Linked DNA regions of Pseudosulfitobacter pseudonitzschiae. The protein of the gene in region 1 interacts with the protein of each later gene in a pairwise test. Links are inferred from orthologs where the notes say so. Each region holds a gene or a part of one and is shown in the gene's direction. Other genes may lie near its edges. The genes, in order: dnaA and SULPSESMR1_RS08975.

Evidence for each region.
Region 2: the proteins of dnaA (region 1) and SULPSESMR1_RS08975 interact in binary tests that used the Escherichia coli proteins (3 or more experiments, as listed by UniProt). The link is inferred for Pseudosulfitobacter pseudonitzschiae from one-to-one orthologs.

What each region holds. Positions count from the first base shown.
Region 1 is NZ_CP022415.1:3,236,120-3,245,433, reverse strand. What follows is about bases 1,202-4,156. They hold dnaA (chromosomal replication initiator protein DnaA), read left to right. Parts: upstream 1,202-1,978; coding sequence 1,979-3,334; downstream 3,335-4,156. Other genes in these bases: dnaN (DNA polymerase III subunit beta), read left to right, coding at 3,514-4,156; rpsT (30S ribosomal protein S20), read left to right, coding at 1,209-1,472. In the rest of the region: mutM (bifunctional DNA-formamidopyrimidine glycosylase/DNA-(apurinic or apyrimidinic site) lyase), read left to right, coding at 1-244; SULPSESMR1_RS15975 (enoyl-CoA hydratase), read left to right, coding at 308-1,084; more of dnaN, read left to right, coding at 4,157-4,632; DNA replication/repair protein RecF, read left to right, coding at 4,736-5,788; SULPSESMR1_RS15950 (LysE family translocator), read left to right, coding at 5,785-6,405; gyrB (DNA topoisomerase (ATP-hydrolyzing) subunit B), read left to right, coding at 6,484-8,901; SULPSESMR1_RS15940 (DUF2853 family protein), read left to right, coding at 9,204-9,314. UniProt on the Escherichia coli protein: Plays an essential in the initiation and regulation of chromosomal replication. Binds in an ATP-dependent fashion to the origin of replication (oriC) to initiate formation of the DNA replication initiation complex once per cell cycle.
Region 2 is NZ_CP022415.1:1,849,688-1,865,700, forward strand. The notes cover bases 6,120-9,118. They hold SULPSESMR1_RS08975 (replicative DNA helicase), read left to right. Parts: upstream 6,120-6,870; coding sequence 6,871-8,367; downstream 8,368-9,118. Other genes in these bases: SULPSESMR1_RS08970 (orotate phosphoribosyltransferase), read left to right, coding at 6,120-6,709; alr (alanine racemase), read left to right, coding at 8,488-9,118. Also shown: SULPSESMR1_RS08945 (glycosyltransferase family 2 protein), read left to right, coding at 1-2,079; SULPSESMR1_RS08950 (FkbM family methyltransferase), read left to right, coding at 2,082-2,789; SULPSESMR1_RS08955 (glycosyltransferase family 2 protein), read left to right, coding at 2,786-3,865; SULPSESMR1_RS08960 (phosphoadenosine phosphosulfate reductase), read left to right, coding at 3,962-4,879; pyrC (dihydroorotase), read left to right, coding at 4,918-5,952; more of SULPSESMR1_RS08970, read left to right, coding at 6,029-6,119; more of alr, read left to right, coding at 9,119-9,525; SULPSESMR1_RS08985 (MlaE family ABC transporter permease), read left to right, coding at 9,522-10,295; SULPSESMR1_RS08990 (ABC transporter ATP-binding protein), read left to right, coding at 10,292-11,038; SULPSESMR1_RS08995 (paraquat-inducible protein A), read left to right, coding at 11,177-11,680; SULPSESMR1_RS09000 (DNA repair protein), read left to right, coding at 11,769-12,533; DNA repair protein RadA, read left to right, coding at 12,701-14,062; SULPSESMR1_RS09010 (CvpA family protein), read left to right, coding at 14,087-14,641; purF (amidophosphoribosyltransferase), read left to right, coding at 14,882-16,013. UniProt on the Escherichia coli protein: The main replicative DNA helicase, it participates in initiation and elongation during chromosome replication. Travels ahead of the DNA replisome, separating dsDNA into templates for DNA synthesis.

The sequences.
Region 1 (9,314 bases):
GCCACCCCGTGTGCGCGCCCTTGTTCCCATCATCCGCGACGTGCTGGCCGACGCCATCGCCGCGGGGGGATCATCGTTGCGTGATTTCCGCCAAGCCGATGGAGAACTTGGGTATTTCCAACACAGCTTTGATGTCTATGGCCGCGAAGGCCGGCCCTGTCGCACCCCCGGCTGTGGCGGGACTGTGAAAAGAATTGTGCAATCGGGGCGGTCTTCTTTCTATTGTGCGCTATGTCAAACTTAGCTTGAAACATGCACTACCCATGTTAAGGAACGCCCTCAGACGGCAACAAATGGAAGCATTCATATGGCCTATGAGACGATCATCGTTGACGTAGATGACCACATCGCCCGCATCACGCTGAACCGCCCCGACGCTTTGAATGCGTTGAGCGAAGAGTTGTTGGGTGAATTGGCAGATGCCGTCACCGACGCGCAAAAGGATGACAAGGTGCGCTGCATCGTCATCACCGGATCGGAAAAAGCATTCGCCGCAGGCGCCGACATCGCAATGATGAGCGAGATGAGCTTTGTCGACAGCTTTATGGGTAACCTGTTCACCGATTCCACCGAAGCGATCACCCGCGTGCGCAAGCCGATCATCGCCGCTGTGTCCGGTTATGCGCTGGGCGGTGGCTGTGAACTGGCGATGATGTGCGATTTCATCATCGCATCGGAAAGCGCCAAGTTCGGCCAGCCCGAAGTGAACCTCGGCGTAATGGCCGGCATCGGTGGCACCCAGCGTCTGGCGCGGTTCGTAGGCAAGTCCAAGGCGATGGATATGAACCTGACGGGCCGCTTCATGAACGCCGAAGAGGCCGAACGTTGCGGATTGGTCAGCCGCGTGGTGCCGAACAAAAAGCTGATGGAAGAAACGATGGCCGCCGCCAACAAGATCGCGTCGAAGTCGATGATTTCGGTTATGGCAATCAAGGAATCGGTCAATCAGGCGTTCGAAGTGCCCCTGCGCGACGGATTGCTGTTTGAACGTCGGCTGTTTCATTCAATGTTCGCCACCGACGACCAGTCTGAAGGTATGGCTGCCTTTCTGGAAAAACGTGAACCGCAGTTCCGCGACAAATAGTACCTGCGTCTGACGTTCACACGTCAGACGTTGACTCGGGCGGGCCGCGCGCCTAAAGACGCGGCTTCACCGCAGCTTTTGGCTGTTCTTAAACTACCGCACCAATCATTGGGACGAGATAAACATGGCAAATACGCCTCAGGCCAAGAAACGGGCCCGTCAAAACGAAAAACGTTTCGCAATCAACAAAGCACGCCGCTCGCGGATTCGTACATATCTGCGCAAAGTCGAGGAAGCGATTGCTTCCGGTGACAAGGCCGCAGCCGAATCTGCACTGCGCGTTGCACAGCCCGAACTGATGCGTGGCGTCACCAAGGGTGTCTATCACAAAAACACCGCTTCGCGGAAAATGTCACGGTTGTCGTCGCGCGTTAAATCGCTGGCGTAAGCCAAGACACAAAATTATGACGGTTTTGCAACGGCATCGCTCAGGCGGTGCCGTTTGTTTTTTGAGCCTTCAAAATAAGGCCCGTAGATTCTTTTTCACAAAAGCCCGAGTCAACATTTAAGTTCTGTTGCCGCGTCGCTGACGAAGTTGCTACCAAGGTTCCAGCGATTCACTTCGCCTGGGGGGACAGGACACTCAGACCCGCGTGCTGCCGCACTATAAAGGGTTTGTTTGCCGGCCGGACAGTTGGACAAAGACTGAATGGTGTCTGTGGAATGCCGATTTTTTGGCGCCACCTGTCGCATCAATATTTGGAATGACGCACGTCGTTCTGGGGGTCCTACGTGGCACCCACGGACGTAGTCTGTTTTCTGATCGAAGACGACGCAAGTCGCATCTGTTTCCGTCGGGACACGGAATGATGTGAGCGTGTCGTGGGAAGTATTAGGCGGCCGAGTGCATATTGCGCTTGGTGGGGACAGCGGAAAGGCTTGGGGAATAAAAGAATGACACAAGAAAAATGGGGACAGCTGAGACAACGGCTGCTCAAAACCGTGGGACAGAACAATTTCACAACTTGGATCGAGCCGCTGGAATTCCAGCAACTTGAAGATGGCATTGCCACATTCAACGTGCCGACCAACTTCATGGGCAATTATGTCAGCCAGAACTTTGCAGATCTGATTTTGCACGAACTGCGCCATGAGAATGCCAGCGTAAACCGGCTAAACTTTACCGTCGCTGCCAATATGTCCGAAAAACCACGTTCAACGCCTGCCAAGCCTGCCGCCGCCCCAGCCAAGGTCGCACCTTCCTCGGCGCTGAACACAGCACCACTGGACCGTCGTTTCACCTTTGACAGCTTTGTCGTGGGCAAGCCCAACGAACTGGCCCATGCCGCCGCCAAACGCGTGGCCGAAGGTGGCCCTGTTACGTTCAACCCGCTGTTTCTGTATGGCGGCGTGGGTCTGGGCAAAACACACCTGATGCACGCGATCGCATGGGAACTGCAACAAACACGCCCCGATCTGTCTGTGCTGTACTTGTCCGCCGAACAGTTCATGTACCGGTTTGTTCAGGCGCTGCGTGATCGCAAGATGATGGATTTCAAAGAAATCTTTCGCAATGTCGATGTGTTGATGGTGGATGATGTTCAATTCATCGCTGGCAAGGATTCGACGCAGGAAGAGTTTTTTCACACCTTTAATGCACTGGTAGACCAGAACCGCCAGATCATCATCTCGGCTGACCGCGCCCCCGGCGAAATCAAGGATCTTGAGGATCGCGTCAAATCGCGTCTGCAATGTGGTCTGGTCGTCGACCTGCACCCCACAGACTACGAACTGCGCTTGGGCATCCTGCAAAGCAAGGTCGAACAACAGGGCCGCAACTATCCCGGTCTGACCATAGCCCCCGGCGTGCTGGAATTTCTTGCCCACCGCATTTCGACCAATGTGCGTGTTCTCGAGGGTGCGCTGACCCGTCTGTTCGCCTTTGCCTCGCTTGTGGGCCGCGAAATCGACATGGATCTGACCCAAGACTGTCTGGCCGACGTGCTGCGCGCGTCCGAGCGCAAGATCACCATCGAAGAAATCCAGCGCCGTGTTTCCGAACACTACAACATCCGTCTGTCGGATATGATCGGCCCCAAACGTCTGCGCAGCTATGCGCGGCCGCGTCAGGTGGCCATGTATCTGTCCAAACATATGACCAGCCGGTCATTGCCCGAGATTGGCCGCCGGTTCGGGGGTCGCGACCACACCACCGTCATGCACGGCGTGCGCCGTATCGAAGAGCTGAAAGTGCAGGACGGGCAAATCGCTGAAGATCTTGAACTGCTGCGCCGCGCGCTCGAAGCGTAAACCTGCGTCACCTGTACAACACGGCACCCTTTTCGGGTGCCGTTTGTGTTTGGAACGGATGCAATCCACCTGCCACGCTTGACCCTTCCTGCAATCCAGCCGACAACAAACAAAAAGCTTGAGAATGTGCCGGTATAGGGTAGTTTGCCCGTCCCGGTGGTCCGATTGGAGAGGGACAGATGAAAATCAGTATTGAACGGGCCGCGTTGCTCAAAGCCGTGAGCCAGGCCCAGTCTGTGGTCGAACGCCGCAACACGATCCCGATCCTCGCCAACGTGTTGATCGAGGCCGAAGGATCTGACGTGATGTTCCGCGCCACCGATCTGGATATCGAAGTGGTGGACAAGGCCCCAGCACAGGTCGAACGCGCGGGTGCCACCACCGTGTCCGCCACCACGCTGCATGAAATCGTGCGCAAACTGCCCGATGGTGCGTTGGTCACCCTGACCGCCGACGCCGCCGCCGGTCGTCTGACAGTGGAAGCGGGCCGGTCGAACTTTTCGCTGGCGACGCTGCCCAAGGAAGACTTTCCAGTCATGGCCTCGTCGGAATATGCGTCGAACTTCTCGATCGAGGCGGCCAAGCTGCGCCGCCTTTTCGACAAATCCAAATTCGCCATTTCGACTGAAGAAACCCGGTACTATCTGAACGGTGTCTACATGCACGTGTCCACCGGCGAAGACGGCAAGGTGCTGCGCTGTGTCGCGACAGATGGCCACCGTCTGGCGCGGATCGACACCGATCTGCCCGCAGGGGCCGAAGATATGCCCGGCGTCATTGTTCCACGTAAAACCGTAGGCGAGTTGCGCAAGCTTCTGGATGATGACGAGATGAAGATTGCCGTGTCGGTGTCAGAAACCAAAGTGCGCTTTGCCACGCCGGAAATCACGCTGACGTCGAAGGTGATCGACGGCACATTCCCTGATTACACCCGCGTTATTCCGCAGGGCAACACCCGCAAGCTGGAAGTAGACGCCAGCGACTTTGCCCGCGCTGTAGACCGCGTTGCGACCGTGTCATCAGAACGCTCGCGCGCGGTAAAACTGCAACTGGACGAAGATCGTTTGATCCTGTCGGTGAACGCCCCCGACAGCGGTGCCGCCGAAGAGGAATTGGCGGTGTCGTACAATGACGAGCGGCTGGAAATCGGCTTTAACGCCAAATACCTGCTGGAGATCGCCAGCCAGGTGGACCGCGAAAACGCTGTGTTCATGTTCAACTCGTCAGGCGACCCGACGTTGATGCGTGAAGGCAATGACATGTCGGCTGTCTATGTCGTCATGCCGATGCGCGTTTAAGAGTTTTCTTGCCTCCGGCGGGGATATTTCAGGCCAAAAGAAAGGGACAGTTGTGACGCTGTCCCTTTCTGCATTGACCGTTTCCCATTTCAGGTCGCACCGCATGGCGCGAATTTCGGTGGACCCGCGCCCGGTTGCGATCTTTGGACCCAATGGTGCAGGCAAGACCAACATTCTGGAAGCGGTGTCATTGTTTTCGCCCGGTCGCGGTTTGCGCAGGTCAAGCGCCGAGGATATGACGCGACGGCCGGAGGCGCTGGGTTGGAAGATCTCTGGCGTACTGACATCGCTGCGGCAGGTTCACGAGATTGACATCACATCAGAGGCAGGCGCCGCGCGGCAGGTGCGGATTGACGGCAAGGCGGCAGCTCAGGTGGCGCTGGGGCGGGTAGCACGGGTGCTGTGGCTGATCCCAGCGATGGACCGGCTGTGGATCGAAGGTGCGGAAGGGCGGCGGCGGTTTCTGGACCGGATGACGCTGAGTTTTGAGCCCGGTCATGCGGAGCTGTCGCTGTCCTATGAAAAGGCGATGCGGGAACGCAACCGGCTGCTGAAAGACATGGTGCGCGATCCTGCGTGGTACGGCGCACTTGAGGCACAGATGGCGCAGGCCGGTGCGGCGATCCACGCCAACCGGTTGACGACCTTGTCCGAGCTGCACAGCGCCCAGCAGGACGCGCAGACGGCCTTTCCCACGGCAGATCTGGAGTTGACCCACGCCGATGTCCCCCTGCCCACGACCCAGGCCGATTTGCGCACAGCATTGGCCGAGGGTCGCAAACGCGATCTGGCGGCAGGGCGCACGCTGATCGGGCCGCACCGTGCCGATCTGATCGGTACCTATGCCGCCAAGGACGTGCCTGCCCGAGATTGCTCCACCGGCGAGCAAAAGGCGCTGCTGGTGTCACTGATCCTTGCGAATGCGCGGGCATTGGCACAAAGCTTTGGCGCACCACCGCTGTTGCTGCTGGACGAGGTTGCAGCCCATCTGGACGCGGACCGGCGCGCGGCGCTGTATGACGAAATCGTGGCGCTGGGTGCGCAGGCTTGGATGACAGGCACAGACCGCAATCTGTTTGATGCGCTGGGCGCGCGGGCGCAGTATTTGAATGTGACCGAAGCGGATGGCGCTTCGCATGTAGAGGCAGTGACATGACGCTTCAGTGGTCCGACCTGTTGCTGTATTGCAGCGCGCTGTTGATCCTGTTCCTGACGCCGGGTCCGGTGTGGCTGGCGTTAATGGCACGCGGCCTGTCAGGCGGGTTTAGCGCTGCTTGGCCGCTAGCGCTTGGCGTAGCGATTGGCGATATCGTCTGGCCGTTGGTCGCGATTCTGGGCATCTCTTGGATATTGTCGGTGTTCGACACTTTTATGCTGGTGCTGCGGTGGATTGCCTGCGGCGTGTTCGTCGTCATGGGGGCCATGCTGATCCGCCATGCCGATGCTGCCATCAGCGCTGACAGCCGCCTGACCCGCCCCGGCATGATGGCCGGATTTCTGGCCGGTATCCTTGCGATTCTGGGCAACCCAAAGGCGGTGTTGTTCTACATGGGCGTCTTGCCCGGCTTTTTCGATCTGCGCGCGGTGACGTGGGTCGACGTGCTTTTGATCGTCGGTGCATCGGTTCTGATCCCGCTTGTCGGCAATCTGACGATGGCTGCTTTTGTCGGGCGTGTGCGGACGTTTATCACCACCTCGGGCGCCCTGCGGCGAATCAATATCGGGGCCGGTGCGCTGCTGATTCTGGTGGGGTTGGCCCTGCCCTTTGTCTAGGTCAGAAACTTGTCTCGATTGCGTGACATCCCCCTGCAAAAACAGTATAAAATAACAAAAAATATAGGGTGAAACGGCATGTCCGAAAACGAGCAGGCGCCACAAGAGTATGGCGCGGATTCCATCAAAGTTCTCAAGGGCTTGGATGCTGTCCGCAAACGGCCTGGCATGTATATCGGTGACACTGACGACGGGTCGGGTTTGCACCACATGGTCTACGAGGTCGTGGACAACGGCATTGACGAGGCGCTGGCCGGTCATGCCGACGCAGTGACTGTCACAATCCACGAAGATTCCTCGGTTTCGGTCAGCGACAACGGGCGCGGGATTCCTGTAGGTATTCACGAGGAAGAAGGCGTTTCAGCTGCCGAGGTCATCATGACCCAGCTGCATGCGGGCGGCAAATTCGACAGCAACAGCTACAAGGTATCGGGCGGTTTGCACGGCGTTGGCGTCTCGGTTGTGAACGCGCTCAGCGACTGGCTGGAATTGCGCATCTGGCGCGAGGGCAAAGAGCACATCGCGCGGTTCGAAGGCGGCTACACTGCCAAGCATCTTGAAGTTGTTGGCGACTCCAACGGCAAAACCGGCACCGAAGTGCGCTTTCTCGCCTCGACCACCACATTCTCGAATCTGGAATATTCGTTCGAAACATTGGAAAAGCGCCTGCGCGAGCTGGCGTTCCTGAACTCAGGCGTGCGGATCATTCTGACGGATGAACGCCCCGCAGAACCCCTGCGGTCCGAACTGTTCTACGAGGGCGGCGTCAAGGAGTTCGTCAAATACCTTGACCGGTCGAAATCGTCGATCATGGAAGATCCGATTTTCATCTCGGGAGAGCGTGACGAAATCGGCGTCGAGGTCGCGATGTGGTGGAACGACAGCTATCACGAGAACGTCCTGCCCTTTACCAACAACATCCCCCAGCGGGATGGTGGCACCCATATGGCGGGCTTTCGGGGTGCGCTGACGCGGACAATCAACAATTACGCCCAGTCCAGCGGGATCGCGAAAAAGGAAAAGGTTTCGTTCACAGGCGATGACGCGCGCGAAGGTCTGACCTGTGTGCTGTCTGTCAAAGTGCCCGATCCAAAGTTTTCGTCCCAGACCAAGGACAAGCTGGTCAGTTCCGAAGTGCGGCCTGCTGTCGAGAGTCTGGTGAACGAAAAGCTGGCAGAGTGGTTCGAAGAAAACCCGCTGCAAGCCAAGATTATCGTCGGCAAAATCATCGAAGCCGCTTTGGCCCGCGAGGCCGCCCGCAAAGCGCGTGATCTGACGCGGCGCAAAACAGCGATGGATGTGAACTTTCTGGCGGGTAAGCTCAAGGATTGCTCGGAAAAAGACCCGTCCAAAACCGAAGTCTTTCTTGTCGAGGGTGACAGCGCCGGAGGGTCTGCACAGACGGGCCGTGACCGCCAGACACAGGCGATTTTGCCGCTGAAGGGTAAAATCCTGAACGTGGAACGCGCGCGGTTCGACCGGATGCTGGGCAGTCAGGAGATCGGCAACCTTGTGATGGCGCTTGGCACCGGCATTGGCCGTGACGAGTTCAATATCGACAAGCTGCGCTATCATAAAATTGTCATCATGACCGATGCGGACGTTGACGGCGCACACATCCGCACGCTGTTGCTGACGTTCTTTTACCGGCAGATGCCCGAGTTGATCGAACGCGGTTATCTCTACATCGCGCAACCGCCGCTGTACAAAGTGTCGCGTGGCAAGTCCGAGGTTTACCTCAAGGATCAGACTGCGATGGAAGAATACCTGATCAATCAGGGCATCGACGGCGCCATGCTGCGTCAGGGCAACGGCGAGGAAATCAGCGGCGCCGATCTGGCCCGTGTTGTCGATCACGCCCGCCAGATGCGCCGTGTACTGGAAGCGTTTCCAACGCATTATCCGCGTCACATTCTGGAACAGGCGGCAATTGCCGGTGCGTTTTCCGAAGGTGCGGTCGAGCGTGACCTGCAAGGTGTCGCCGACAGGGTGGCCGAGCGTCTGAACCTGATCGCGCTGGAATACGAAAAAGGCTGGCAGGGGCGCATCACTCAGGACCACGGCGTGCGTCTGGCCCGTATCCTGCGCGGCGTCGAAGAGGTGCGCACGCTGGACGGTCGCATTCTGCGCGGCGGCGAGGCTCGCAAGACCGGCACGTTCACGCAGCACCTGCAAGATGTCTACAACATGCCTGCACAGTTGGTGCGTAAGGACCGCAGCCAGATGATCTATGGGCCGATGGACCTGCTCGACGCCGTTCTGGCCGAGGGCGAAAAGGGTCTGTCGCTGCAACGCTACAAGGGTTTGGGTGAAATGAACCCCGACCAGCTGTGGGAAACCACGCTGGACCCGGATGCGCGGACGCTGTTGCAAGTGCGTGTCGAGGACATGGCCGAGGCTGACGACCTGTTCACCAAGCTGATGGGTGACGTGGTCGAACCGCGCCGCGAGTTCATCCAGCAAAACGCGCTGAACGTAGAAAATCTGGATTTCTGATCAATCAGGGGGCGTGCTGGCGCAGCATGGCACGCGCCCGATTGTCTGTATTCGGTTCGGGTATCGCGGAACTTTTGACACCCTGCGGCATGTGCAGTCCGCCTTGGTGACACGGCGGGGCGCAGTTGTGCCTTATGCACGCCAAACAGTCAGCTTTAACGGTAAGCACACTTGGAATTGGGTCTGTATGCGCGCGCAGAGGGGGAACTTTGTGAAAATTTTTCCTTTTTTGCGGCACGGATAGCCCTTAGACTTTTATCCAAGGCCGGTTTTGCGGCCAATACCAAGGTAGGAGACTGACTATGGGAAAACGTGACGACCTGATCGCGCAGTACGCGGATGATCTGAAGAACAAATGTGGCATGACGCCAGACATGGACCTTTTGACCAAGGTCACTATCGGCTGCGGGCCC
Region 2 (16,013 bases), 1.4 Mb from region 1 along the record:
GGGGTCAGTCTGGGGCAATCTTCTGAAATTGCGCGGCTGCACGGGCTGTTAAGGCCGCTGTCGGACGATATTCGCATCATTGCCCATGTGGACGAACAGGCCAGTCTGCTGTCGCGCTGGTACGCCGAACAAATCCTTGAAGGGCGCGGCAGGTCACTGGCACAAGAGATGGAACTGGCGGGCAGCAAAACATGGTGGGACGACTGCCTTGCCACCGCCCCCGCAATCGACCCGCAGGCGGGCGTCTTCATTGAAAATCAGGCCGCGCCATTCTGGCTGGACTACAGGCGTCTCGTGACCCATTGGGAGACGGGCTTTGGCGCGGGAAGTGTCACCTTGCGCCCCTATGACGCCGAAGGGTTTGCCGCCGATACCGTCACCGACGAAATCCGCGCCATGTTCGGGATTGACGCAGTATTGGGCAAAGCGACGCCAACAGAGGTGCCTGCGCCCACATCGGCAGCGGCGCTTACACGCGGGCGGCAGATGAACGCGCTGTTGTTGCAGGTTCTGGCCGACCGCAAACGCATTCTGCCGCGCCAATTATGGCGATCTTTTATCAATGAAATCAACGTGGATGGCGATCCTGTTGATGTGGCGTCGCTGTCTGCCATCTCGAAAACATTTACCGCAGACAACACCGCCTTGCTGAAATCGCAACCGGCGCTGACCAAAGACACCTTCAAAAAGCCGCGCGCCAAAGGCACATGGCAAGAGGCCGATCCGAGGTTCGGCTTTCGCGCCACGCAATACCTGCTGGGCTTTATGTGGCGCATCAACAAAGCAACCCGCGAAGAGCGCAAGACCAAAGGCGCCGATCTGGACGCCGCCAAGGCCACCAAATCGCCCAAGGGCAGCGCCCGGCCTGCGGCCCCTGCGTCAGAACATGACGGGCTGACCGAGGCCGCCCGCAAGCTGATGCCGCCGCTTGCGATCCAGAACTTTGACAAGCTTAAAAATTCGTCTTTTGCCCCGCACAACAAGCTGGGCTCGATCGACGAAGAACAGTTGGCCGCAGCATTCGCACCTATACCACCGCGTGAGTTGCCCCCAGGCAGCAGCGGCAATGTCATCGTTGGCTGCATGAAAAACGAAGCACCCTATATCATCGAGTGGGTCGCCTATCACCGCGCAATGGGTGTGGATAATTTTCTGATCTATACAAACGGTTGCGAGGACGGCACCAGCGAAATCCTTGACCGCCTGCAAGAGATGGGGGTGCTGCAACACCGCAACAACGACGGTTGGAAGGGCAACTCGCCCCAGCAATACGCGCTGAACCAGTCGTTGAAGGAACCGGTGATCAAAAACGCCGACTGGATCATCCACATCGACGTGGACGAGTTCATGAACGTGCGTACCGGCAACGGCACGCTTCAGGATTTCTTTGACGCGGTTCCCGATGCGACCAACGTGGCGATGACGTGGCGGTTGTTCGGTCACAACGGGATCACCGCTCTGGCCGATGATTTCGTGATCGACCAGTTCGATCGCTGTGCGCCCAAGTACTGCCCGAAGCCGCACACGGTCTGGGGCTTCAAGACCATGTTCAAGAACATCGGCGCCTATGAAAAAATCAGCTGCCACCGCCCCAACAAGCTGGACGAAGCGTTCAGGAAGACGGTGAAATGGGTCAACGGCTCGGGCAAGGATATGACCAAGGAAGCCGCTGAAAACGGCTGGCGGTCATCGAAAAAATCCATCGGCTACGATCTGTTGCAACTGAACCACTATGCGCTTCGGTCGGCTGAAAGCTTTCTGATCAAGCGCCAGCGCGGGCGTGCGCTGCACGTCGACCGGTCCATTGGAATCAACTATTGGATACGCATGGATTGGTCCGACTTTCGCGACATCACCATCAAACGCAACCTGCCGCGCCTGCGCGCGGAATACGACCGGTTGATGCAGGACGACATCCTGCGCGGCTGGCACCAGACGGGTCTGGACTGGCACAAAGCCAAAGCCTGCGAGTTGCACGCCATGCCCGAATTCGAGGATCTGTATAAACAGGCGCTCGAAGTGAAGCTGACAGAAGTCGAGCGTGTGGCCTATGCCCTCGCACTGGATATGGAGAGCTAACGATGGACAGCACCACAGACGCTGCACCCAGCCCGCAACCCAGCATCAAATCACGCGGGCTGCAGTTTCCCAAAGCGGCCTTTATGACGCCCGCCATCAGAACCGCTTTGCGCAAGAACACTTACGAAAACGCACTTGTCACCGCGTGCGGCCGCACCGCACTGCCCGAAGATACAGTGCTGGACATCGGCGCGGGGTTCGGCGCGGTTTCGGCCACTCTTGCCAGGCTCCAAAAGGTCAGGATGGTACACGCACTCGAGGCAAATCCAGAACTGGCAACCTATCTGTCGGGGATGTTCGCACTGAACAACATTGAAAATGCGACCGTGATTTCCGGCGCATTGGGCAAACGCAAGGGCACAGCCGATTTTTACATGCGCAAGAACCCCGCCATGTCGTCCTTGATTGAACGCGAAGACAGCCCCGCCGAGACCATCGGTAAAATCACGGTGCAAAACGCAAAGACCCTGATGAAAAGCCTGTCGCCCACGCTGGTCGTGGTCGATGTTCAAGGCGCCGAGGCCGATCTGGTACCCGATCTTGACCTGACGGGGCTGCGGGCGGCTGTGGTCAAACTGCACCCCAGATGGATCGGCCCCGCAGGGGTCGATGCCATTTTTGCTGCAATGATGGAGGCCGGATTGAAGTATTACGCACGCGGATCGTCGGGCAAGATCGTCGCATTCCGCAGGACATGGCCCACGGCGTGAACATTCTTGCCGTTCTGTGCGTCCGCAACGAAGCCGCGTTCCTGCTGGAATGGCTGGCGCATCACCGCGCCTGCGGCTTTACGCATTTTCTGGTGTTCTCGAACGATTGTGACGATGGCACCGATGTCATGCTGGATGCACTGGCCGATCGCGGCTGGCTGACGCACATCCGCAACGACGGACCCTATGACAAGGGCGGCATCCAGTTTACCGCGCTTAAACACGCGCAAAAGCTGGACGTGGTCCAACAGGCCGACTGGATCCTGTCGCTGGACGTCGACGAATTTGTGAACATCCATACGGGCGACGGCACCGTGCCTGCCCTGCTGGACGCCCTGCCCGATGCCACCGCCATCACCCTGACATGGCGGCTGTTCGGCAACGCGGATCAGGTCAGGTATACCGACGCGCCTGTCACCCGCACCTTTACCAAATGCGCGCCCGTGGTGCTGCACTGGCCGTGGCGCGCGTCGATGTTCAAGACGCTGTACAGAAATGACGGCACCTATCGCAAACTCGGTGTCCACCGCCCCCGCAACCCCGACCCCGACCTGCTGGAGCGCGCACGCTGGTTCGACGGCGAAGGCCGCGCACTGGATGCGCAGTTCAAGACCAAACGCCTATTCAGCAATTACGGTCGGTCGAACTTTGCGCTGGCACAGCTTAACCATTATCCTCTGGGCGCAATGGAAAGCTATGTGCTAAAGGCCGACCGTGGCCGCGCAGTGCATTCCGATCACGCGTTGGGGCTGGATTACTGGATCGAGCGGAATTTTTGCGACGATACCGATACCAGCATCCAGCGCATGGCCGCCGCCAGTGCGCCTGTCCTACGCGACCTCATGTCCGATCCGGTGCTGGGCCCGCTGCATCAACAGGCGGTTGCATGGCGGCACGCCCGCTTTGACACGCTGATGCAACAAGAACCGTTTCGCGCTCTGTTCGGTCGTTTGCTGATGGCAGGCCCCACCCGTCCTGTTGCCCCAAAGGCCGCTGCGTTCATGATCCGTTACGCCAACCGCGCCCGCAGCAATGCCCGCATCGATGCGAAAGACGCACCAAAGACCCCTCAGTAGCGCTTTTTTTCCGCAATTTTGCCGCATTGCGCATTTAGCTCTGCGGCCTAAACACGCGTGGAAAAATCCGCGCGCTTTAGGTACCGAGGGCCCCCGATGCAGGATGCAGCCGACACATTCAACGCCGAGCTTTCAGGCCTCACCAAAGGCGAATGGCTGACCAAACTGGCCGGTATTACCGAAGAACGCGGCTATTTCGAGCCGCTGGGCAAACGCCATTTCGCGGCATTTGTGGAACAGGGCACAACACTGCTGGTCACCTTCGAGACAATCCAAGGAATGCGTGCGCTGTCCGAAGCTGCGGTGCCACTGGGCTGGAACATGGTGCGCGATCATGGCTGGTCGCATCTGTGCATAGGTTCGGACGGTGACACTTGGTTCCGCGACGAAGCCCTCTATGCCTATTTTGACCGTCTGGTCGATGACGGCTTTTTCGACGAATTCGAAACAGTCGTGTTTTACGGCGCAGGCCCCTGCGGCTATGCAGCAGCGGCCTATTCGGTCGCCTCGCCCGGTGCCACCGTGCTGACGATCCAGCCCCAAGCCACACTTGATGTGCGTGTCACCGAATGGGACGACCGCTTTTCCGACATGCGCCGCACTGATTTTACACGGCGCTACGGCTATGCGCCCGACATGTTGGACGCCGCCGCCCGCGCCTTTGTTATCTATGATCCGCGCGAAAGTCTGGACGCGATGCACGCGGCGCTGTTCACCCGCGCCAATGTGCAAAAACTTCGCACCCGCCATATGGGAGACGCGATCCAGACCAACATGATCGAGATGGACGTGCTGAAACCGCTGCTGGAACAGGCCGCAACCGGCGCGCTAAACGATGCCAGCTTTGCCACCCTCTGGCGGGCGCGCCGCGCCTATCCGCCCTATCTGCGCAACCTGCTGTCGTCGCTTGAAATCGACAACCGCGTGCAGTTGATCCATTCCCTTTGCAAGAACGTCACGGGCCGCATGAATGCGCCCCGCTTTGCCCGCAAGCTAAAAGAACTGGGCAACTGACGCTGGTGCGCTGCCGCGCCGCGTGCTAACGGCAGGGCATGACAGATACCCTCACGATCCGCCGCCCCGATGACTGGCACTTGCACCTGCGCGATGGCGCAATGATGCGTGCCGTCCTGCCCCAAACCGCTGCCCATTTCGCCCGTGCGATCATTATGCCCAATCTGGTGCCGCCCGTTGTGACCGGCGCACAGGCCCAAGGCTATCGCGACAGGATCATGGCCGCCCTGCCCGAGGGCATGGATTTCACGCCGCTCATGACCCTCTACCTGACCGAGGACACCGACCCCACTGACGTGGCACAGGCGCACGCCTCTGGTCTGATCAAAGCGGTCAAGCTTTACCCCGCCGGGGCCACCACCAATTCAGCCTCGGGTGTGGCCAACTTCGACACTGTGCGTCCGGTGCTGGAAAAGATGGCCGAGATCGGACTGCCGCTGTGCGTACACGGCGAAGTCACCGATCCCGACATCGACATCTTCGACCGCGAAGCGGTGTTCATCGACCGCGTCCTCGATCCGATCCGCCGCGCCACGCCCGGATTGCGGGTGGTGATGGAACATATCACCACGTCCGACGCCGTGGACTACGCCAGCGCCCAAGACGAAACATTGGGTGCCACAATCACCACGCATCACCTTGTGATCAACCGCAACCATATCCTCGCAGGTGGCATCAAACCGCATTACTATTGCCTGCCCGTGGCCAAGCGCGAGGTCCACCGCCTTGCCCTGCGCCGTGCCGCCACCTCCGGCGACGTGCGGTTTTTTCTGGGCACCGACAGCGCGCCGCACACCGATGCCAACAAGCTGCTGCCCTGCGGCTGCGCGGGCTGCTTTACCGCGCCCAACACCATGTCGATCCTTGCGCAGGTCTTTGAACAGGATGGCGCGCTTGACCGGCTCGAAGAGTTCACCTCGCTGAACGGCCCCGCCTTCTACGGCCTGCCTGCCAATACCACGACCCTGACGCTGACCAAAACACCGCCGACCTACCCGCCACACATCGACACTGACGACGGCCCCGTTACCATCTTCGACCCCGCGATGCCCTTGGACTGGTCGGTCACCTGAACTTCATCTTGCCAAATAAACTCCCGCCGGAGGCTCCCGCACCCTCCACACGCGCCAACGCCCGAGGACGACCCACATGATCCCTACCAGCTATCCCGATGCCGCCGAAATGGCCCGCCTGACTGCCCGTATGTTGCTTGAGATCGAAGCCGTGCACCTGAATGCCAAAGACCCGTTCACACTGGCCTCGGGCCTGCCCAGCCCCACCTATATCGACTGCCGCAAGCTGATCTCCTATCCGCGCATCCGCTCGACCCTGATGGATTTTCTGACCGTGACCGTCATGCGCAACGCAGGCTTCGAGGCATTCGACAACGTGGCAGGCGGCGAAACCGCTGGCATCCCCTTTGGCGCGCTGGTGGCCGAACGCATGGCGCTGCCCATGACATACGTCCGCAAAAAACCCAAAGGCTACGGCCGCAACGCCCGCATCGAGGGCGTGATGACCGAAGGCCAGCGCGTTCTGCTGGTCGAGGATTTGACCACCGACGGCGGCTCGAAGCTGTCGTTTGTCGATGCGATTCGCGAAACCGGCGCCACTTGCGGCCACACGGCGGTGATCTTTTACTACGGCATCTTCCCTGAAACCGAAAAGACCTTGGGCGATCATGGGGTTGCGCTGCACCACCTGTGTACATGGTGGGACGTGCTGGCCGAAGCCAAGGCGCAAGGCACCTTTGACGCGGCCACCCTCGACGGCGTCGAAGCCTTCCTGAACGACCCGCGCGGGTGGCAAGAGGCACATAAAAAGGCGTAAGTCCGCCACATCATCTGGTTAAGGCACTGCAATTTTCCACCAGATGATGTAGGCTACCCCCTACGGTCGGGTTATCCACAGGATTTCCAGATTGCTTGCGCAGCGCCCTGCCGTCTAAGACAGGGCACCCGCGCAAGACGGGTCAATAAACGGGGTCAGCAATGAACGAGATCAGCAGTATCCATAACGGCACGCCCGAGGTTCAGGCCGCCGAAACCATGCCGCATTCCATCGAGGCCGAGCAACAGCTTCTGGGTGCGATCCTGACCAACAACGACATCTACGATCGTGTCGCGTCGATCATCGGGCCGCACCATTTCTACGACCCCGTGCACGCGCGCATCTACGACATCGCCTCGGCACGGATCGCCAAGAACAACCTTGCTTCGCCGGTGACGCTCAAGGCGTTCATGGAAGACGACGAAGGCCTGAAGGAACTGGGCGGCCCCGCCTATCTTGCACGTCTGGCCGGTGCCGCGATCAGCGCCTTTGCGGTGCGCGATTATGCCCAGATGATCTATGATCTGGCGGTGCGCCGTGACCTGATCATCCTTGGCCGCGACATCAGCGCCAAGGCGGCCAAGGTCGACGTGGCCTCCGAGCCGCGCGAACAGATCGTCGAGGCCGAGCAGCAGCTTTATAAACTGGCCGAACAAGGCCAGACCGAAAGCGGGTTCCAGTCCTTCCTCAAGGCGGTGACCGATGCGGTCAACGTCGCCAATGCCGCCTATCAACGCGAGGGGGGCCTTTCGGGTGTCTCGACCGGTCTGATCGACATGGACAAGAAGCTGGGCGGCTTGCACCGCTCCGACCTATTGATCCTTGCGGGGCGTCCGTCGATGGGCAAAACCTCGCTGGCGACCAACATCGCTTTCAACGTCGCCAAGGCCTATAAACGCGGCCTGTTGCCCGACGGCTCCGAGGGGGCCATCGACGGCGGCGTCGTGGGGTTTTACTCGCTGGAAATGAGCGCCGAACAGCTGGCCGCGCGAATCCTCTCCGAAGCGTCCGAAGTGCCCTCTGAGCAGATCCGCCGCGGTGACATGACCGAAACCGAATTCCGCCGGTTCGTGGATGCGGCCAAGTCGCTGGAAGCCTGCCCGCTTTATATCGACGACACGCCCGCCCTGCCGATCAGCCAGCTGGCCGCCCGCGCCCGCCGTCTGAAGCGGACACATGGGCTGGACGTGCTGATCGTCGACTATCTGCAACTGGTGCGCGGCACCGGCAAATCGGAAAACCGGGTGAACGAGATTTCCGAGATCACCATGGGCCTCAAGGCCATCGCCAAGGAACTGGATATTCCGGTCATCGCCCTGTCGCAGCTGTCGCGCCAGGTGGAAAGCCGCGAGGACAAACGCCCGCAGCTGTCGGATCTTCGCGAATCCGGCTCGATCGAGCAGGACGCCGACGTGGTGATGTTCGTGTTCCGCGAGGAATACTACAAGGAGCGCGAAAAGCCCGGCGATCACGATCTGGAAGCCATGGCCAAATGGCAAGAAGAGATGGAGCGCCTGCACGGCCGCGCCGAAGTGGTCATCGGCAAACAGCGTCACGGGCCAATTGGCACCGTCGAGCTGAGCTTCGAGGGCCGCTTTACCCGCTTTGGCAACCTCGTGCAGCCGTGGCAGCAAAGCGCGGGCGAGCAAGAGTTTTAAGCGCACCCGCCTCTGCGATCACTGGCACCTTTTGTTGCATATCCGCATATTACGCCGCCTCGGGGCGGCGCGGCGACGATACACCTTGACCTCGGATCGAAACATGGCACAACCCCGCGCATGACAACGGCCACTTTGACAATCGACACGGGCGCTATTGCGCGCAATTGGCAATCGCTTGACGCGCGCACCGAGGTTGAAACCGGTGCCGTGCTTAAGGCCAACGCTTATGGATTGGGCGCACCCGTGATCGCCCGTGTGCTGGCCCGCGCTGGCTGCCGCAGCTTTTTCGTGGCCACCGCCGACGAAGGGGCCGCATTGCGTGCAGCCCTTGGCCAAGGCCCCGTAATCTATGTGCTGTCGGGCCATATGAACGGCGACACAGGCGCCATTGGCGAAGCCCGCCTGACACCGGTGCTGAACTCGGTCGACCAGATGCTGCGCCATGTCGAGGCCCTGCCCGGTGCACCCTTTGGTTTGCAACTGAACACCGGCATGAACCGGCTGGGCATGCAGGCGTCTGAATGGTCCGCCCTGCGCGACATCGCCGTGGCCCAACGCCCCGCCCTGATCATGTCGCATCTGGCCTGCTCGGACGAGCCGGACCACGAAATGAACGCCCACCAGCTGCGCCAGTTCCACGAGATGACAGACGGCATTGACGCCCCGCGGTCGCTGGCAGCCACTGGTGGCACGCTGATGGGCGAGGATTACCACTTTGATCTGTGCCGCCCCGGTGTGGGTCTTTATGGCGGCCTGCCTTTTGCCGATGCCGAACCTGTGGTGACCCTTGATGCACCGGTGATTCAGGTGCGTGATGTGGCCGCTGGCGAACCTGTGGGCTACAGCAACAGCTGGATAGCACCGCGTGCATCGCGCATCGCCACAGTTTCGGGCGGCTATGCCGACGGGCTGATCCGCGCCTTGGGCAGCGGCAAGACGCAAGTCTACGCAGGCGACACCGCCCTGCCTGTCGTGGGCCGCGTGTCGATGGATCTGATCACCGTCGATGTCACCGATCTGGACCACGATCCCGACCATCTGCAACTGCTTGGCCCCCATCAGGGCGTCGATGATCTGGCCCGCGCCGCAGACACTATCGGTTATGAAATCCTGACCTCGCTGGGCCACCGCTATGCCCGCAGGTATACCGAGTGAAAATTCTGGCCGCCATCGGGGCCACCGTTCTGGGCCTGCTTGGTGCTGTGGGGCGTGTGACGCTTTATGCCCTGCAAACCATCAGCCACCTGCTGCGCCCGCCGTTCTACTTTCGTGAACTGGCCATCGCCTTGCTGCACATCGGCTGGCTGTCGCTGCCGGTGGTCGGGCTGACCGCGATCTTTACCGGTGGCGCGCTGGCCTTGCAGATCTATGCAGGTGGCGCGCGGTTCAACGCCGAGGCCGTGGTGCCGCAGATTGTCGCCATTGGCATGGTGCGCGAGTTGGGGCCAGTGCTGGTGGGGCTAATGATCGCCGCGCGCGTAACTTCGTCCATCGCAGCCGAAATTGCGACCATGAAGGTGACCGAACAGATCGACGCGCTTGTCACCCTGTCGACCCATCCGATGAAGTATCTGACAGTGCCGCGGGTGCTGGCCGCGACCCTTGTGGTGCCGCTGCTGGTGGGCGTGGGCGATGTGATCGGCATCGCGGGTGGCTGGGCTGTGGCCGCGGGCACATTGGGGTTCAACCCCGCCGCCTATCTGAAAAACACAGTGAATTTCCTTGAACTGCGCGACATCGTGTCGTCACTGGCCAAAGGTGGCGTGTTCGGCTTTATTGCGGCCTTGATGGGCTGCTATTTCGGCATGAATTCAGGCCGTGGCGCCCAAGGTGTGGGCCGCGCCACCAAGGGCAGCGTCGAAGCCGCCGCCATCCTGATCCTTGCCGCGAACTTTGTGCTGACGGGGGTGTTTTTCTCGCTATGATTACGCTTGAAAACGTCCACAAATCCTTTGGCAGCAACCACGTGCTGCGCGGCGTGAACCTGCATGTCCCCAAGGGCACATCGATGGTCATCATCGGTGGCTCTGGCACCGGAAAATCCATCACGATCAAGGCGGTACTGGGTCTTGTGACGCCTGATCAGGGCACAATCACCGTCGATGGCGTCGACATCACCCGCACCGACCGCGACGCGTTTCTGGCGCGCTTTGGCATGTTGTTTCAAGGATCGGCGCTGTTCGACAGCCTGCCCGTCTGGCAAAATGTCGCCTTTCGTTTGCTGCGCGGATCGCTCAAACGCCCCCACGAACAGGCCCGCGCCATCGCCATCGAAAAACTGCGGCGTGTGGGCCTGACCGAGGATGTGGCCGACCGCCTGCCCGCCGAACTGTCGGGGGGCATGCAAAAGCGGGTGGGCCTTGCCCGCGCCATCGCCGCCGACCCCGAGATCATCTTTTTCGACGAACCCACCACCGGTCTTGATCCGATCATGGCGGGTGTCATCAACGACCTGATCCGCGAGATTGTCACCGAAATGGGCGCGACGGCAGTGACCATCACCCACGACATGACCTCGGTGCGCGCCATCGCCGACAACGTGGCGATGCTGCACGAGGGTGTGATCAAATGGAGCGGACCTGTGGCCAAGCTGGACACGTCCCAAGACCCCTATGTCGACCAGTTTATCCACGGTCGCGCCACAGGGCCCATCGCCGCCGTTCGCTAACCCTTGGATACAAAAGCCTGTTCAGGATGCGACCCTGTGTGCAAGGGCTGCGCCGGAAACGCCCGGCCGGTTCGGGTCAGCATTGCGATGCAACAGCACTGACTTGACACATTGCGCACCCTGCGCCCAAGTGCACCCATGCTGCGCTGTCTCAACCTTGCCCTGCTGGTCGCCTATCCCGTGGCGTGGTTCGCCCCGTTGATGCGCGCGGGACTGTTGCCGCTGTTCGGCCTGTCAGAAATCAGCGTGATGACAGGGCTGCAATCGCTTTGGGCCTCGGACGTGTTTCTGGCACTGGTGGTCACGGTCTTTGCGCTCTTTGCGCCCTACCTTAAAACCATCGGCCTTGCGCTGCTGCATTGGAATCTGCTCAGCCCGCGCTGCCTGCCGGCGCTGCATGTGCTGGGCAAACTGGCGATGGCCGAAATCTTTCTGATCGCACTTTACATCACACTGACCAAAGGCATCGGTGTTGGCCGGATCGAAGTCGCCTGGGGCCTCTATCTGTTCACCGCCTGTATCCTCGCTTCGATTTGGATTGGCCTGCGCACAGAACAAAAGCAGGTAAATTCACGTATTGCCGCAGAATCGGAAACAATCTCTCAGCCGACCCCGCACCACAGCACGCCTAAAATCCGGTGATAATAATAGGGAACAAAGTTTCCGCTTAGTGGTTGACCCTCTATCGGCGTATACTTGCCGATGTATCGGTTTTCTGGGGGGAGGACATTTGACAAACTCTTTTAGAACGCTCGCACACCTTATTCGATTCCTGATGCAACGGGCTGCGCTGGCCTTTTTCATTCTGACCGCGGTCGGTTTGACGGCGGCAACGGGCATGGCAGCCACCGGTCAGTGGCATTGGTTCGACCTGCCGTTGTCATGGAATGGTGCCCCCGTACCGCAGGCAGGCATGTACGCCCAGATCGCCCTGACTGTTTTTGCTGTCTGCCTTTGCTTTTTCCTCCCCAGCGCCTACCGCACCATGCAGCTTGAAAACGCGCATCGCGATTTCTCGGTCAATATGACCGATATCACCCGCGCCTATGCCGCCGTTCACGCCGCTGATCGCGGCGATGTCTTTCGCTTTTCCACCGAATTCGACGCGGTTCGCGAACGCATCGCCTATCTGCGCGATCACCCTGATCTGGGATCGCTCGAGCCTGCCTTGCTCGAAGTCGCCGCCCAAATGTCCCACATTTCCAAGGAACTGGCCGAAGTCTATTCGGACGAGCGCGTCGCCCGCGCGCGCAGTTTTCTTGAGCAACGCCAATATGAGGTGGACCAGTTCAACACCCGTCTTGACCACGCCAAAGCCGTCAGCTCCGAATTCAAACACTGGCTGACCAACGTCGAACTTGAGGAATCCGTGGCCGCGGCCCAGTTGGACCGCCTGCGTGCCGAAATGCGCGAGGTGCTGCCAGAACTGGGTCTGCAGACCATTGTCACCACCGACAACACTGTGACCAAGATGATGCCCAAGGCCGCAGAATAGCTTTTCATCTTGCCTGATAAACTCCGGGGGAGACGCGCAGCGTCGGGGGCAGAGCCCCGCAAATATAAAAACTTGGGCAGAGCCCCCGCAAATATAATAACTCCGCCACCGACCTATTCGCACATTTACCTTTTGACGCTCCCCTCTGCGTCAGGCACATCAGTGCCATGGCGAAAACACCCTCCTTCACCTGCACCGCCTGTGGTGCGACGCACACCAAATGGTCAGGGCGCTGCGACGCCTGTGGCGATTGGAACACCATAGTCGAAGACGCGGGCCTGTCGGCGGGTGGTAAAAAGTCGCTCGGCGCCAACCGTGGCTCTGCAATCCAGTTGACCGATCTTCAAACCGAAGAATCGCCGCCCCCGCGCACCCATTCCGGCATAGACGAGCTTGACCGCGTGCTGGGCGGCGGGCTTGTGCCCGCCTCGGCGCTGTTGGTCGGCGGCGATCCGGGCATCGGAAAATCGACTCTTTTGCTGCAAGCGGCTGCCGAATTTGCTCGTGCGGGCGTCAAAACGATCTATGTCAGCGGTGAAGAGGCCACAGCACAGGTGCGGATGCGTGCCAAGCGTCTGGGCCTGTCCGACGCGCCCGTGCAACTGGCCGCCGAAACCAACCTGCGCAACATCCTGACCACGCTGGAAGCCGAAAAGCCCGGCCTTGCGATCATCGATTCGATCCAGACGATGTGGTCCGACACGGTCGACAGCGCCCCCGGCTCGGTCAGTCAGGTCCGCTCGGCGGCGCACGAGCTGACCACTTTTGCCAAGCGCAAGGGCGTCTCGGTGATCCTTGTGGGCCACGTCACCAAAGACGGCCAGATCGCAGGCCCGCGCGTCGTGGAACATATGGTCGACACCGTGCTCTATTTCGAAGGCGAGCGCGGCCACCAGTTCCGCATCCTGCGCGCGGTCAAGAACCGCTTTGGCCCTGCGGACGAGATCGGCGTCTTCGAAATGACTGGTCGCGGGCTGGAACAGGTCACCAACCCTTCGGCGCTGTTTTTATCCGAACGTGGCAAACCCAGCGCAGGTTCGGTGGTGTTTGCAGGCATCGAAGGCACCCGTCCCGTTCTGGTCGAACTGCAAGCCCTCGTTGCCCCCTCGCCCCACAGCCAGCCACGCCGGACGGTTGTCGGCTGGGATGGTGGGCGGCTGGCGATGATCCTCGCGGTGCTCGAGGCGCGCTGCGGCATACCCTTTGCCGGCCTTGATGTTTATCTGAACGTCGCCGGTGGCATGAAAATTTCAGAACCTGCTGCCGATCTGGCCGTGGCCGCAGCGCTTTTAAGTGCGCGCGAAGACGCAGCCCTGCCCGAAGGGGCCGTGGTTTTTGGGGAAATCAGCCTATCAGGTGCCCTACGTCCGGCGCCTCAAACCGAAAACAGGTTGAAAGAGGCGCAAAAACTTGGTTTTACCACCGCACTTGCCCCTTCAGGGGGCAAAGCCATCGAAACGTCGGGCATCAAAGTGCAACAAATGCACGACCTGACCAGTTTCGTGGGTGAAGTATTTGGTGCCGGTTAGTGCCACACAGACAAGGAACGGATGATGGACGGTTTCACAATCATTGATGGCGTGGTGGCCATCGTCATCATTCTGTCGGCGCTGCTGGCTTACGGGCGCGGCATCGTGCGCGAGATCATGGCCATCGCGGGCTGGATCGCGGCAGCGGTCCTTGCCTTTCTGTTTGCTCCTCAGGTCGAACCGCTGGTGCGCGAAATCCCGGTTGTGGGTGAATTTCTGGCCGACAGTTGCGAGCTGAGCGTGATCGGTGCCTTTGCGTTGGTCTTTGCCGTGGCGCTGATTGTCGTGTCTTTGTTTACCCCGCTGTTTTCCTCGCTGGTCCAACGCTCGGCTCTGGGTGGCGTGGATCAGGGGCTGGGCTTTCTGTTTGGCGTGGCGCGCGGAATACTTTTGGTTATCGTCGCCTTTTTTGTCTACGACACCGTGATCACAGGACAGGAATTTACAGTCGTGGACGAAAGCCGCTCGGCAGCGGTCTTTGGCCGCTTCACCACGGACATTCAGGACCGCAAACCCGAAGAGGCCCTTGGCTGGATCACCCAGCAATACGAAGGCCTCATCGGAACCTGCGAGCAATAATGCAGCATTCGCGTCTCAGCCCGTCCGCTCAAGGGTTGTACGGGCGGGACCGCGCCCCTAGTTTCAATGTACACACAGTTGATTGTGTCGCCTCAAACCGATTGCGTTGCCACGCATGAAGCACAGGTTCGCAATCTTGCAACTATTTCGGCCGCAGGGCGTGACACCACGCGACGGCCCCAGTATCAGAAACCTGTCCAACCCCAGATTCGGAGCCATCCGCCCGTGACTGAATGCATGATGCCACCCGCACATCCCTTTGATGACGACAAGCTGAAAGAAGAATGCGGGGTTTTTGGTGTGATCGGCACCCAAGATGCCTCGAACTTCGTTGCCCTCGGCTTGCACGCGCTGCAACACAGAGGGCAGGAAGCAGGCGGTATCGTCAGCTATGATGCCGAGCTTGGCTTTCAGTCCGCACGCCGCTTCGGCTATGTGCGCGACAATTTCACCAGCCAGAAAATCATGGAAACCCTGCCCGGCCCGCTTGCCATCGGGCATGTCCGCTACTCAACCTCGGGCAACAAGGGGCAGACCGCGATCCGCGACGTACAGCCCTTCTTTGGCGAATTTGCAATGGGCGGTGCGGCGATTGCCCACAACGGCAACATCACCAATGCCAACGCCCTGCGCCGCGAACTGATCGAACGCGGGTCGATCTTCCAGTCGTCGTCCGACAGCGAATGTATCATCCACCTGATGGCCCGGTCGCTTCAACGCAATATTCCCGAACGCATGGAAGACGCCCTGCGCCGCGTCGAAGGCGCATTCTCGATCGTCGCCATGACCCGCACCAAGCTGATCGGTGTGCGCGACCCGCTGGGTGTACGCCCGCTGGTTCTGGGCCGCGTTGGCGACGGCTGGGCGCTCAGTTCGGAAACCTGCGCGCTGGACATCATCGGCGCCGAGTTCGTCCGCGAGATCGAACCGGGCGAAATGGTGGTGATCACCGACAAAGGCGTCGAAAGCCACTTCCCCTTCCGTCGCGTCGCCCCGCGTTTCTGCATATTCGAACACGTCTACTTCTCGCGCCCCGACAGCATCCTTGGCGGGCGCAGCGTCTATGAAACCCGCGAGAACATCGGCCGCGAACTGGCCAAGGAATCGCCTGTCGATGCCGATCTGGTCTGCCCCGTCCCTGACAGCGGCACGCCTGCGGCAATCGGGTTCAGCCTGCAATCGGGCATTCCCTATGCAATGGGGATCATCCGCAACCAGTATATGGGCCGCACCTTTATCGAACCCACCGAACAGATCCGCAACATGGGTGTGCGGCTGAAGCTGAACGTGAACCGCGCCCTGATCAAAGGCAAACGGGTCATTCTGGTCGACGATTCCGTGGTGCGCGGCACCACCTCGCGCAAGATCAAGG